Regions from separate parts of the Paenibacillus pabuli genome, predicted to be linked through region 1. Evidence: riboswitches for the same ligand, from Rfam matches in the RefSeq annotation. Region 1 holds a riboswitch; each other region holds the start of a gene.

Region 1 (3,455 bases):
CTCGCTGCACAGTCACCTGAGAAAAAAGTTGTAGCTGCTCAGCTGTCTATGGCTCCCGCAGCTGCACGTGCTTCAGCAAATACGGGTACGGAGATTTACAGCCCGCTTGCATCGCTGGCATCGTATTTGGAGCAGCAATTGAACATCGGCCGACATTAAAGTTATCCTGCGAAGTATTCGCTGGCCTGCCTTTTTTGTTGCAGCTAATTTTTATTATATTTCCCTGTAGCGAAACAAGTAAAAAGCCGCTTCTCTCCCAACAGTGGAGAGAACGGCTTTCATGCTTCTTAGACCGCCCAAATTGCGCTGTAACGACCCTTAGGATCGGGTCCGGTATTCCTCGGCCTTCTCCTGCATCCCGGCCGCTACAGCCTCATTCTCGGACAAGCCTTTGTCTGCGGCAAAGGCACGAATATCCTGCGTAATGCGCATACTGCAGAACTTCGGCCCACACATGGAGCAGAAATGTGCCTCCTTGGCTCCTTCAGCAGGCAATGTCTCATCATGGTAGGACAGCGCACGTTCCGGGTCCAGTGACAGGTTGAACTGGTCCCGCCAGCGGAATTCGAAGCGAGCCTTAGACAGCGCGTCATCCCGGCGCTGGGCACGCGGATGGCCTTTGGCCAAATCAGCGGCATGTGCCGCAATTTTGTAGGCGATGACACCCTCCCGGACATCATCCTTGTTCGGCAAGCCCAGATGTTCCTTTGGCGTGACATAACAGAGCATGGACGTTCCAAACCAGCCAATCATCGCCGCACCAATGGCTGAGGTAATATGGTCATATCCTGGTGCAATATCGGTCGTCAGCGGTCCAAGTGTATAGAACGGTGCCTCCTTGCAGATCTCCATCTGCAGATCGACATTCTCCTTAATCTTGTGCATCGGCACATGTCCCGGCCCCTCAATCATCACCTGCACATCATGCTTCCACGCAATCTGTGTCAGTTCACCGAGTGTAGCAAGTTCAGCCATCTGGGCTTCGTCATTGGCATCATAGATGCTGCCTGGACGAAGTCCGTCTCCGAGCGAGAAGGCTACATCATACCTTTTCATGATTTCACAGATTTCCTCAAAATGCGTATATAAAAAATTCTCCTGATGATGTGCAAGGCACCATGCCGCCATAATGGAACCGCCTCTTGAAACAATGCCGGTCATCCGTTTGGCCGTCATCGGAATATAACGCAGCAGCACGCCTGCGTGGATCGTAAAGTAATCCACACCCTGCTCGGCCTGCTCAATAAGCGTGTCCCGGTACAATTCCCAGGTAAGTGCCTCGGCTTCGCCATTCACCTTCTCCAGCGCTTGATACAGCGGCACCGTGCCGATCGGTACCGGGGAATTGCGGATAATCCATTCCCGTGTGGTATGGATGTCCTTGCCCGTGGAGAGATCCATCACCGTATCGGACCCCCAGCGTACCGCCCAGGTCATTTTCTCCACTTCTTCTTCGATCGAAGAAGATACGGCAGAGTTACCGATATTCGCATTGATTTTCACGTGAAAGTGACGCCCGATCAGCATCGGTTCGCTCTCCGGATGATTGATATTCGATGGCAGAATGGCCCTGCCGCTCGCCAGCTCCTGCCGCACGAATTCCGGCTCCACTCCCTCACGAATGGCGGCGAACTCCATTTCCGGCGTAATCATGCCCTGCCTCGCATAATGCATTTGGGTGACACAGCGTCCGGATTGTGCACGCAGCGGTTGGCCGCGGAGTCCCGGATATTGTTCAGCTCCGGTTCGCTTCCCTCCAGGCTTCAGCCCGTTATCCTCCGGTTTGACGGTACGGCCCTGATATGCCTCTACATCATTCCGTTCTGTGATCCAGCGCGTACGTAGGGCTGGCAGGCCTGCCCGGATATCGGCGTGGAATCCGGGATCCGTCATAGGGCCGCTCGTATCGTACACGCGCAGCGGCTCGTTATGCTCCACCCCTTGGGGCGTATTCGTGTCATGAAGGGCAATTTCACGCTCCGGTACGGCAATGTCGGGCCGTGAGCCCTGAATGTATACTTTGCGGCTGCCAGGAAACGGCTGAACCCGTCCTGCGGCCCCTGCTTCCTTTTCCAACACCTCTCCAGAATGTTCCTGTCCTGTTGTTCTGTTGTTCGTATTCATCGCTACCTCTTCCTCCTCATTGGTCGTCCCATGAATGGGCTCGTTAGATCACTCGTGCACCCTTCCATATCATCCACGCAAGAAAAGAAAGAGCGGCCAACTTCCGAAGAAAGAACATACAGCGGCATAGCGCAGACGGATTCTGGCATAGGTGGGTTATACCCAACTCCAACTCCAGCTCCGCCGCAACAAGAGATCGCGCCCCTCTGCAGCGGCTGAACGCTTGACACTGTATATAAAAAAGCCGGTTCCCGAGGGAACCGGCTCATGTCCATCACCCATAACAAGCCTGATGCCAAGCTCCTTCAAGTGGAGACATGCCAAAGGCTGTATTATGCAGGTGTTCGTGGTTATATCGCCGATTACTTCCCTACGCTGGTATGATCCAGATCAGGTGCAAAGGGTCCAGAATCTCATGCGATTCCGTCTCAGTCCGGACAATTCGGACTCCCCCAGTAACGTTAACAAGTTGCGGTATGTGTACCGCAGTTCCATATTCAATTCAATCCAGCCACGCTGGGCTGTCCATTACAGACTATCGCAAGCCAGTCAGAAAAACAACCCTTTATCTTCCATCCATGCCGGATCAGGACAACATGAGGCCCATCTGCGCAGCTGCTTCCTTCAGCACTGGTGCATATTCGTGCAAAGTTTCCTGGGACAAGCGACTAACGGGGCCGGATACGGATAACGCAGCAGCAATATTTCCCTTCCGATCCATAATGGGCACGGACACTGCAGCCGCTCCAGGCTCACGTTCTTCGTAGCTGGTCGCATATCCATTCTCCCGGATATCTCCCATCTGGGCCAGGTAAACTTCGGGATCGATAAATACGGGCCATTCCGGGCCATTCATCAGTTCCTCCCGGTCCTCTTCTGTCGCAAATGCCATCAGCACCTTGCTGGACGCCCCTACGGATAGGGGCAGACGTACGCCAACCGGGGCCACCCGCCGGATCGCCTGATCACTCTGAACAGCCTGAATACGGATACGCTCACTGCCATCCCGCAGGTACAGACTGACCGTCTCTCCCAGACGATCTCTGAGCCGCTCCATCGCAGGAAGCAGCAAAATGGCAGGATCATCACTGCGGGACATATGAGCCGACAGCTCCCAGATCCGAATGCCGAGCCTGTATTTCTCTGTCGCCGCATCGCGAATGACGAACCCCTTCTCCTCGAGCGTCGCCATCAGACGATGAACCGTACTTTTGTGCAAACCAATCTGGCTGGCAATTTCGGTGAGTCCCAGATCGCTCCGGGTGGTAAAACACAATAATATATCCAGCGCCCGTTCCACAGCACGGACGGTTAATTTACGGTCTTCCATG
Region 2 (3,455 bases), 210 kb from region 1:
CATTTTTCAATATGAAACAGGGACACGGCTCCCTGCCATACCGCAATAAAGAGAATAACCGCCACTATGGGCGGCCATACACTTTTGAAGTACGTATGCATTAGCGATATTTCTCCGTCAGGGTATCCATGCTGAAGCCGTTCGGGCTATGGGCAATTTTGATCTGGGAGATGATGCTTGGACTTCCAGCCTCCACGAGCACCTCATGCATTTTGCGGACAACTTCCAGCAGTTCCTCCAGCTCACCCTCCATCGTGGTGTCAAGCGGATTAACCTGATATTTCAAGCCGGATTGCTGAATCACTTCGATGGCACGATCTACGTAAGGATATGAATTTTCGCCATTCTGCGTTTTGGGAATCACTTGAATGCTAAGCAGTGTGCTTGCCATGAGAAATCACGGCTCCTTTCGATTCAACTTTATTGGGGTAAAAACTCGTTCGTATAGGCTTTGGATACGTCAACCTGCTCATCAAGCAATTTTTTGTTGAACATCCAGTCCGTGTAGTTCTGCCATACTTCCTGTTTTTGCTCACCCCAGCGCGGGGCGTCATCCTTGTATTTCGGGCTCAGCCATTTTTGGCTTGCCACCACAAGGTCCTTATCCAGATCCGGCACAGCCTTGATTAAAATGTCTGCAGCTTCTTCGGGATGATCAATCGCGTATTGATAGCCTTCGGAAGTCGCCTTCATAAACGCCTTTACCAGCTCGGGGTCGTTCTTGATGGTCTGCTCGTTCGTGACGAGAACAGGCGTGTAATAGTCCAGCGCATCGGAATAATCCTTCACATACAGCATGTCGATGGGTTCTCCGCGCAGCTCGGCTTCAATGCCGGTCCAGGCGTAGAAAATCCAGGCAAAATCAATGTCCCGTTTCACTGCGGTAAAAAAGTCGGCGTCGCCCATGTTGATATTCTTCACTTTGGACACATCGGCGCCTTCGCCTTCCATAATGGATTGCATAACCGCTTCTTCAACGGGAGAACCCCAGCCGCCATAGGATTTGCCTTCGAAATCCTTAGGTGATTTAATATTTCTGTCCACCGGAGCAGCGAATCCCGACGTATTATGCTGAATGACGGCTGCAATGGAGACAAGCGGGACATCCTGTGTACGGGCCTGTGTTACGCTCTCCTGATAACTTACGCCAAAAGGCACCTCATTCGATGCCACCATTGTATCTGCACCGCCGGCACCCGGCTGCACAATCTCGACATTCAAGCCTTCCGCTTGGTAAAATCCTTGATCCACGGCGGCGTAAAGGCCAGTGTGGTTTGTATTAGGTGTCCAGTCGAGCACGACTTTAACATCCTTCAAGGCTGTGCTGTCACCTTCGCTGCTGTTTTCGGTGTTGCTGCTGCCGTTCTGTCCTGCAGGTGCTGCTTCTTGGCCGCCGCATGCAGCAACGGTGATCATGGTCACACACAAGAGCAGGAGTCCGATCATTTTACGCCATCTCATCTTGAATTCTCTCCTTCATATGGTCCGGCCAGTGGCGCGGGGTACTCCTTGGCTTCATATCCAAGCATGGTGCATAAATCCTTCGATTTATACCAGCTGTGATCCGGATGGCGTACTTTTTGTGTCAAAAAGATACCATCAAAAAAAGCGCCCCGTAATCCGGGACGCATGCAGGCGTTAGAGAGGTGGCGACAGCACATGGCTGGGCCAATTCGATATACTCCGATTCCTACGCTGGCATGATCCAGATCAGGTCTAAGGGTTAGTATCTTGATGGGATACACTCTCAGCCGGCCAATTCCGACTCCCCTGGGAAACTATGAAGTTACGGGCATTACTAGTGTAATTATAGGCCAGAGGCCGGAATGTGTCCAGTCAGGAACTGGATGGAACAGCCAAGGGTGATTTGTTTGTGGGGAATGTGACGAATATTCGTACGGATCAGCAACCCGGAGGCAGTCTTTCATACAAGGCAGGCGGTGAGACGCTGTTTACTGTACTTTGATTTTGATCACGTAACTAACGCTGCCTTCCAACCAACTTGCGCTGTACAAATATGTATATATTCCAGGAATATCAGGTGCTGTGATTGTATGCCGAGGGGAATTCAGATTCGTCCAACTGTGTAGCTCATTCGCCTGTTGGATAGATTTAATTTCCTTGGGAGTTTGATCGAAGGAAATGAGAAGCTCAGAACCGGCAGGTACATTCACAGGGGAGGCTGGCATATCGATTGCTGAAAATTCGTTATATTTCGTATTGTTTTTCCACGTATACTCAAAATATTCAGCAGGAATTACAAGGGTCGTACCTTGATCTTGAACCTGGACTGAGGATTGGGGAAGAGGTTTGTTGCTTATCGCAACAAGTAAAGACTCTCCTAGTAAAATTGAGATCCAAACGGTATAGCATAATGCCCATATGACAGCAATAACGGAGATAATCTGGAACCATTTTTTCATGTCGAACTCCTTGAAAATGGGGTGGGAAAATGCGTAACAGGTCACATCATCCCCGCTGGTCCATGGAATTGAATATTCCTAAAGCAGTACTTGGTTTTAGCGTTGAAAAAACTCGATCCATTCCTTTTCCGGTCCATAGATGAAGAAGTAGCGATAGCCGTTGGGCAACGTAATGATCTCTCCGTCAATAAACTCGGCCTTCGTAGCCTGAATCCGCTTATATTCCGCATCAAGGTCATCCACATGGATAGCAAAATGGTGCACCGTTCCTTCGGAAGGCAGCTTGTCGCTGTATCCCTGTATCAACTCAATCTCAGTCTCGTCACTTCCGTTGAAGCCGAGGAAAGCCAGCTGAATGACACCGTTCGTGTGGGTTACCCGGTCTTTCAATTCAAGTCCTACAATCTCCGTATAGAAACGCAGGGTTGTCTCCAGATCACGCACAACAATGCCGATGTGGTCAATACGCTTATGAAAACCCATCTTGTTAACCTCCTAAGTTGAAAAACTAATTTCTTACATAATAAGGGATATGATAGATTTTGAATTCCAAGTTGTCAAATATGATTTAATTTAAATTCACAGAATGTTCACTTATGTGGAGATATTCGTGATCTCTATAATTGGCAGAGTAAGCAGAGAGGATGAGAGAGAGTTGCCAACTACGCCGCACGTTTATTAAAGGGAAAGAAGTGGTATTTCCTTTGATCAACAATGAAGTTTAGTTAACGCTGGAATCTTAAATTAAATGCATAGTTTTTTTTAAGATTATGAAATACTCCCGCTGCAAACTATTTCCTGGGCAATCATGACGGAGGCAATAGAAGTACATCAGATCTGGACTACAGAGCGATTAACGAAGCAAAATGAGCTCCGAAGCATATGCTGCGGAGCCGCTTTACATTATAGCGAATTGGAGAATTCAGCATATTGCGCAAGTCGGGGATTAAACCGAAGCTGTACGGTGTTTGCTCTGCCACTGATAAGTAACCAAGCTGATGATAAGCAGGCCTAAGGTAAATATCGCAAGCA
Region 3 (3,455 bases), 3.5 Mb from region 1:
AACCAACGAACTACCTGGACGTGGAGCACATTGAATGGCTGACACGTTATTTGAAAGATTACCCTTATGCATTTATCCTGATTTCACATGATACGGAATTTATGAATGAAGTCGTTAATGTTATTTATCATCTGGAATTTGCTAAATTGACGCGTTATGCCGCCAACTATAACAAGTTTCTCGAAATGGCTGATATGCAGAAAGCACAACATATCGATGCTTATGAGAAACAGCAGGAATATATCAAGAAACAGGAAGATTTCATTCAGCGTAATAAGGCCAGAGCCTCCACTTCCGGGCGTGCCAAAAGCCGTGAGAAGCAACTGGGCAAGATTGAACGAATCGATCGCCCGGATGAAGCAGCAAAACCGACATTTAAATTCAAAGATGCCCGTGCCAGCAGCAAAACTGTGTTTGAGGGAATTGATTTTGAGATTGGTTACTCCTACCCTTTGCTGCCTAAAATGACAATGACAATCGAACGTGGTGAGAAAATAGCCATTGTTGGATGTAACGGTGTTGGTAAGTCGACACTTCTTAAGACCATATTAGGCAAGATACCGCCGATTAGTGGTAAAACGTTCCTGGGAGATTATCTGGAGACGGCTTATTTTGAACAGGAAGTCCGGGCTGGGAATATTACGCCTATTGAAGATGTATGGAACGAATTCTCCCACCTGACGCAGAACGAAGTACGAGGGCATTTGGCCCGGTGTGGTTTGAAAAACGAGCATATTACCCGTCCGCTGAGTGCACTTAGCGGGGGAGAACAAGCGAAAGTCCGCTTGTGCAAGCTTCTGATGCGTGAAAGCAACTGGATCCTGTTTGATGAACCGACGAACCATCTGGATGTAACAGCAAAAGCGGAGCTAAAACGAGCTTTGCAAGAGTTTAAAGGTACAGTTTTGCTCGTTTCCCATGAACCTGAATTCTATCAGGATTGGGTCACCAAGACATGGGACGTTGAAGCCTGGTCTGAGAAAAACTAGGTGTTACGAAGTGCGGTAAGTGCTTTTTATTCAAAACATCATTAACATTGGTTTTAAAAAATCGACGGTGACAAAAAAAGGTGTCTATGGTAACATAGGCTACAACTTCATACGATCACTAGGGGGGCCGCTCGTTGCGGCTGAGATGGAATAATGCGATTCCGGACCCTTTGCACCTGATCTGGATTATACCAGCGTAGGGAAGTGGCGCGTTTTAGTTAATGACATGGGCCAATTGATATTCGATTTTGTAGCGAATGTGAATGCTCACTAGTGGAACTTGCAGGTATCTCGTATATGTGACGGCTATAATCTAATAGCTTGTATACCTGACAACTGGCATGTAAAGCTCATTTAACTAACAGGACATATTATCGCGGCCACTCCCCTAAGGGAGTGGCTTTTTTGTAGTTACATATTGTGACGGTAAGGAGGGGAATTCAAACGGATACCTCTAATGCACGTGGGAATTCATTTTCATTTGAACTGCATGCTGTTTCGCCAGGGTTAGGGGATGAACAACGTTTCGTGAAGACTGCACAAGCTGTATGGCCTTGGTTTGACTATATCCACATTCGGGAGAAACATCTAACGACTGAGCAGAAAATTCAATGGGCCTACAGTTTGCTAAACGCAGGAATTCCAGCTGACAGGATCGTGATCAATGGTCTTAGTGAGCTGAACAAGTTGGATACACATCTATTCATTCAAAGGATTCATTGGGGGCAGTACAACGTGGCAGCTACTCAAGGTAGCAGCCTGAACAATAACGATCGATTTCGTCTCGGTGTTTCGGTTCATTCTCTTAACGAAGCAAGAGAGGCTGAAGAACGGGGAGCGGATTACCTCTTTTATGGTCATGTATTTTCTTCCGCCAGCAAACCTGGAATCAAGCCGAGAGGACTATCTGCACTTACAGAGGTATGTTTAGCAGTTTCCATTCCCGTCATCGCTATTGGCGGCATTGAACCGGCAAACATAGCTGCTGTACGTGCAGCCGGAGCCAAGGGAGCTGCGGTTATCTCATCCGTATGGGCTAGTGATAATCCGGAATCCGCAGGAACTGCCTTAAGGCAGGCTATTGGTCGCTAGAATATGAATGAACCGAGGAGGTGAATGAATGAGCGAAGAAGTAAGAGGCCGAAGAAGAAGTGGTAGCCTTTACCGAAATGGAGCAGCTTTTGCAAGCCAAATACGCGGAGAAATCCGGGGTAAACTTCATGCGGAAACCATTGTAGTGGGGGGCGGTATTATTGGTTGTGCCATAGCGTATGAGTTAGCTTCACGAGGTGAAGAAGTGATCTTGATTGAGCGTTCCCGTATTGCAAGTGAGACGTCTAGTGCGGCGGCGGGCATGTTAGCTGCAGACAGCGAGGCATTCCATACTACTGTGATGTCGAAGCTTGCACGTGAAAGCAGAACATTACTGCATCAACAAAAAGAACAGCTTCATCTGCTTAGCGGTATTGAAATGGGTCTCCAGCAGCATGGATTTGTTACACCATTTCGTAACGAAGACGAGATGAACAAGTATCAAGATACAAGGTGTGCTGATTCGCTGACAGAGCAAATCTGGTGGGATCATTCCATTCTTCATCGTGAAGCCCCATGGATAAGCGGAAAGACTTACGGAGCTCTGTATAGAGCTTCAGAAAGTGAGCTTCTTCCTGTCAACCTGGCACGTGCCTATGCCGGGGCTGCTCAAACCCTGGGAGCCAAAGTAATAGAAGGTGTACAGGATGTAAGTCTAACTGCGGACGCGAATGGAATCCAGGGTGTGGAGACATCCATTGGAAGAATGACGTGTAAACATGTTGTTGTCGCAGTAGGCTTACAGGGTGGAGAAATGTTGAAACAGGTAGGTCTTCAAATGCCGATTATTCCGGTGAAAGGTGAAATCGCAGCAATTCAATATGCAGAACATGATGCAGATTACAGACCTGACAAGACGGTCTATGCAGATAATGTATACATTGTTCCCAAAGCAAATGGAGAAGTCTGGATTGGAGCTACCAGTTTACCGGGTCGTTCGGACCGGGTCGTTACTGTGGAAGGAATACAAGAACTGCTCGCTTCCGCAGCAAGCTGGGTCCCTGGAATTCAGCAAGCCCAGTTCCTACGCGCGTGGGCAGGGGTCCGACCTGCAACCCCTGACGGTTTGCCTTATCTAGGAGCTTGTAACAGCATTCCAGGGTTGTATACTGCGTTTGGACATTATAGAAACGGTATCTTACTGAGCGCAATAACCGGCAGCCTGATGGCTGATTTGATTGCTGGCCATTCTTCCGAAGAACTCGGCATAGATGAATTGTGTCCGGAGCGTTTAAGCAGAAAGGAGATCATACATTGAACATCATCGTAAACGGGCAGAGCATGAAGGTTGATGACGAACTGAATCATGTGGATCAGTTGCTGCAATCCTTTAATTTGCAGGTGAAAACCGTGGTGGTTGAGTTAAACCGTCAA
Region 4 (3,455 bases), 230 kb from region 1:
TTATTCATTACAAATTCATAGGCAAGTCTCGCTAACGCTTGGCGATCTGCTATTCCTGAAGGATTAAATTTTACTGTTCCATCTTTTTGAACTAATCCTTTGATGAAGCCCGATTGGTAGGCCAATGCTACAGAATCTTTTGCCCAGTTCGATACTTGATCCAAATCAAAAAGTTGAGGTTTGGATGTTTGGCTCGTTACGTCTTGTTGGTTCCAACCAAAAGCTCTAACGAAAAATACAGCTAATTCTTCTCTTGTCACGTTCTTATTAGGTGAAAAGCTATCTTTGGAAGTGCCTTGAGCAATCCCGGATTTGACCAGTGCACCTACATAGCCGGCATACCATTGATCTTCCTTTACATCCTTGAATTGGCTTGCTTCAGATGTATCAGGCTGTAACTTAAGTGCACCGACCATAATTTTTGCCAATTGAGCTCGTGTTACGGAATCAGAAGGCTTAAATGTCCCATCCGAAAAACCTGTCAGAATTCCTTGTTCCACTAGTTTGGTTATTTCCGTTTTGGCATACGAATGATCAATATCAGTAAAAGAAGTTTTAGATGTAGCCACTTCTGCCGATACAGATAAATTAAGAGCTAACATGGAGACAACAAGCGACGTAGAAAGCATCAACGATAGTTTGCGATTAAACTTTTTCCATTTTGAATTCAAAACTAAAACACACTCCTCAATAGGCTTCTAGTAGGTAAAAACAATATTATATGAATCTATGGAACTATATCACCTCCTGATCAATAGGATAATAATACCATGTAAAATCATAAAAACAAGATCATTAAACTATGATTTTACAAAAAAGTTGTTATCCTGAATTGATTTCAATTTTTATTATCAAAACTATTCTGCAATAAAAAAAGCAAAAAGCGTGCCATATCGAAATAAAATTCGAAGGGCACGCTTTTAAATATATCTTATTTGACTAAGCTCCGAACCGCTGACGATATCCGCACTTCCGGCATAGTTCCTCCACAGCTTCCCGCTTGGAAAAACCATAAACCAGATTGTTCGCCCGCTCGCCTTCGATAATCTCCGAGAATGACTTCTCATGGACGTTACCAAGATTAATGACACCTTCGCCATCAAGGCAGCACGGAACAACCGTGCCATCCACCAGGACCGCCGCCTGATTGCGCAGCGCATGGCAGAAGCCTTTGCCATCATCCTCCGGTGCATCCAGACTTGGCCACTGGAACTCGTGGTCCTGATTGAGATAGACATTCGGCGCAATTTTGACGCCGCTGCCTGGAACCACCTTTTCCTCAATGCGGAAATCCAGGTTGAACTCGCGCTCCAGTACCTCCAGCGTCTCCCGGTTGCGATTCATCTGGGCATTCGTGAAGTTGTCCTGCGTCAGGTTCCAGAGTCGGAACGAGATGATCACATTATGTTTCACCGCTTCTCTGGCAAAAGACAAAATGTTGCTGAGGTATCCTTCACGGTCTGTCGATCCCTCATGCCCGTCGAAGCTGTGAAGGGAGAAATTCATTTGCCGCAAGGCCGGTTTGCCAAGCAGCTTATGCTGGGTCTTGGGCAGCAGCGTTCCGTTCGTTGTAATGTTAACCTTGAATCCCTTCTCATGCGCGGAATCCAGTAACAGATCAATTTTGGGATGAAGCAACGGCTCCCCTTTGACATGCAAATAAATATGTTTGGTATGTGGTTTAATTTGATCCAATATATTGTTGAAGACTTCAGGGTCAATGAATCCTTTGGCACGCTTGGTTTGTGGACAGAAGCTGCATGCCAGGTTACATATGCTTGTAATTTCAATATATACTTTCTTGAACGTTTTCAACTCGGGGTCCCCATTCTGCTTAGGAGGGAGAACAGTCCCACCCTCATTTTTAATCCGGCCCATATGCGCCATCACCATTATATCGGGTTAGGAAGCCAAGGTAAATCCGCGAATGCGTTTAACGTTTAACTTTTGCCTCTAAGCCCTCTTTACATCTCGCGGGCACGTGATATATGCTGTGTACACAACTGCATATCTTGAACGATTGCACTAGGGGAGCCTTGCGGCTGAGACGAATGAATGTATTCGGACCCTTTGAACCTGATCTGGATCATACCAGCGGAGGGAAGTGGAGCGGACTTTCAGTTAACTGATTTTTTACATATTCATATGAACATGAATGTCGGTTGAACTTAACAGGCCCACTCATTTCTCCGGAAATGGGTGGGTCTTTTCGCGTTTACATACAGATCGCAAACCAGGTGCATTTTCGTTCAGGCAGTTTTCATACCAAGGGGGCACGGAACACGATGAGCAACGATGTACGGATTCACAACATGACTTTCACTTTCCCGGATCAGAGGGATTCCCCCGTCCTCTCCAATGTGTCGATGTGTGTAAAAAAAGGAGAATTCGTCTCGCTGATCGGCTCCAGCGGGTCGGGCAAGAGCACACTCTTCAAGCTGCTGGCGGGCTTGCTTGAACCGACGGACGGCATGATCGAAATTGCGGGAGTGCCTTCCGGACAGCGACTTGGGCAGGTTGCCTACATGCCGCAGAAGGATCTGCTGTTATCCTGGCGGACCGTTATGGAGAACTGCCTGCTTCCCTCGGAGCTTGCCCCGAGGAAGCAGGACAAGGTTAAGCTGCGAGCTGACATTATGGCCGGACTCGACAGATTCGGCTTATCCGGCTATGAGCATGCCTACCCGGACGAACTGTCCGGCGGCATGAAGCAGCGGGTCGCCCTGCTGCGCACCTTGCTGACGGGAGGACAGCTGATGCTGCTGGACGAGCCCTTCGGCGCGCTCGATGCCATGACCAAGCGGGAGATGCACCGCTGGCTGCTTGAATTGTGGGAAAGCCTCGGCAAAACGGTGCTGTTCATCACGCATGATATTGAAGAAGCCCTGTTATTAAGTGACCGGATCATCCTTCTAACTCCTGGTGGTCGGCAGCTGCTGGACATGACGGTGCCTCTGCCCCGTCCGAGGCATTCGGACATGGTCTATGATCCGAATCTTATTCAGATGCGACAACGGTTGGAGGAACAATTACATGCGAAGCTTTAGCGTCACCAGATGGTTTGCCCGCTATGGCCTGTTCGCATCGCTTCTCCTCATGATGCTGGCCGGCTGGGAATGTATCGTGCGATTGGGCTGGGTCCCTTCCTTCATTATTCCTGCACCTACATCGATAGCGAGTTCTCTAGTTGAGCATCGGCATCTGCTTCTGGCCACCCATCTGCCTACCACATTGATAGAGGTTGCAGTTGGCTTCGGCTTGTCCATCGTCGCCGGAAGCGCTCTTGCAGCGGGCATGCACCTAAGCCGCGCAATTGAAAAGGCGCTGTACCCCTTCATCGTGATCAGTCAGACGATTCCACTCATCGCCCTGTCCCCCGTATTCATTCTCTGGTTTGGCTATACTCTCTGGAGCAAAGTCGCCGTGGTGTTTCTGATCGCGTTCTTCCCGATTGT

What was found. A riboswitch is a leader RNA that binds a small molecule or an ion and turns the genes downstream of it on or off. The one in region 1 is predicted to bind thiamine pyrophosphate.
Region 2: it holds a riboswitch for thiamine pyrophosphate, as region 1 does, so the genes downstream of both, ABGV42_RS19025 (ABC transporter substrate-binding protein) here and thiC (phosphomethylpyrimidine synthase ThiC) in region 1, are expected to answer to the same signal.
Region 3: it holds a riboswitch for thiamine pyrophosphate, as region 1 does, so the genes downstream of both, ABGV42_RS02860 (thiamine phosphate synthase) here and thiC (phosphomethylpyrimidine synthase ThiC) in region 1, are expected to answer to the same signal.
Region 4: it holds a riboswitch for thiamine pyrophosphate, as region 1 does, so the genes downstream of both, ABGV42_RS17085 (ABC transporter ATP-binding protein) here and thiC (phosphomethylpyrimidine synthase ThiC) in region 1, are expected to answer to the same signal.

What each region holds. Positions count from the first base shown of each region.
Region 1 covers NZ_JBDOIO010000003.1:3,584,005-3,587,459, forward strand. The annotation lists gene ABGV42_RS18065 (hypothetical protein) at 1-159, shown strand, start outside; gene thiC (phosphomethylpyrimidine synthase ThiC) at 319-2,124, opposite strand; TPP riboswitch at 2,475-2,588, opposite strand; gene ABGV42_RS18075 (IclR family transcriptional regulator) at 2,711-3,454, opposite strand.
Region 2 covers NZ_JBDOIO010000003.1:3,798,610-3,802,064, reverse strand. The annotation lists gene ABGV42_RS19035 (ABC transporter permease) at 1-101, opposite strand, end outside; gene ABGV42_RS19030 (MTH1187 family thiamine-binding protein) at 101-391, opposite strand; gene ABGV42_RS19025 (ABC transporter substrate-binding protein) at 421-1,461, opposite strand; TPP riboswitch at 1,670-1,782, opposite strand; gene ABGV42_RS19020 (hypothetical protein) at 1,829-1,966, shown strand; gene ABGV42_RS19015 (hypothetical protein) at 1,953-2,423, opposite strand; gene ABGV42_RS19010 (VOC family protein) at 2,520-2,906, opposite strand; gene ABGV42_RS19005 (MFS transporter) at 3,370-3,455, opposite strand, start outside.
Region 3 covers NZ_JBDOIO010000003.1:112,544-115,998, forward strand. The annotation lists gene ABGV42_RS02855 (ABC-F family ATP-binding cassette domain-containing protein) at 1-989, shown strand, start outside; TPP riboswitch at 1,100-1,209, shown strand; gene ABGV42_RS02860 (thiamine phosphate synthase) at 1,518-2,081, shown strand; gene thiO (glycine oxidase ThiO) at 2,110-3,339, shown strand; gene thiS (sulfur carrier protein ThiS) at 3,336-3,455, shown strand, end outside.
Region 4 covers NZ_JBDOIO010000003.1:3,353,408-3,356,862, forward strand. The annotation lists gene ABGV42_RS17075 (S-layer homology domain-containing protein) at 1-671, opposite strand, end outside; gene ABGV42_RS17080 (radical SAM/SPASM domain-containing protein) at 940-1,815, opposite strand; TPP riboswitch at 2,018-2,120, shown strand; gene ABGV42_RS17085 (ABC transporter ATP-binding protein) at 2,286-3,047, shown strand; gene ABGV42_RS17090 (ABC transporter permease) at 3,034-3,455, shown strand, end outside.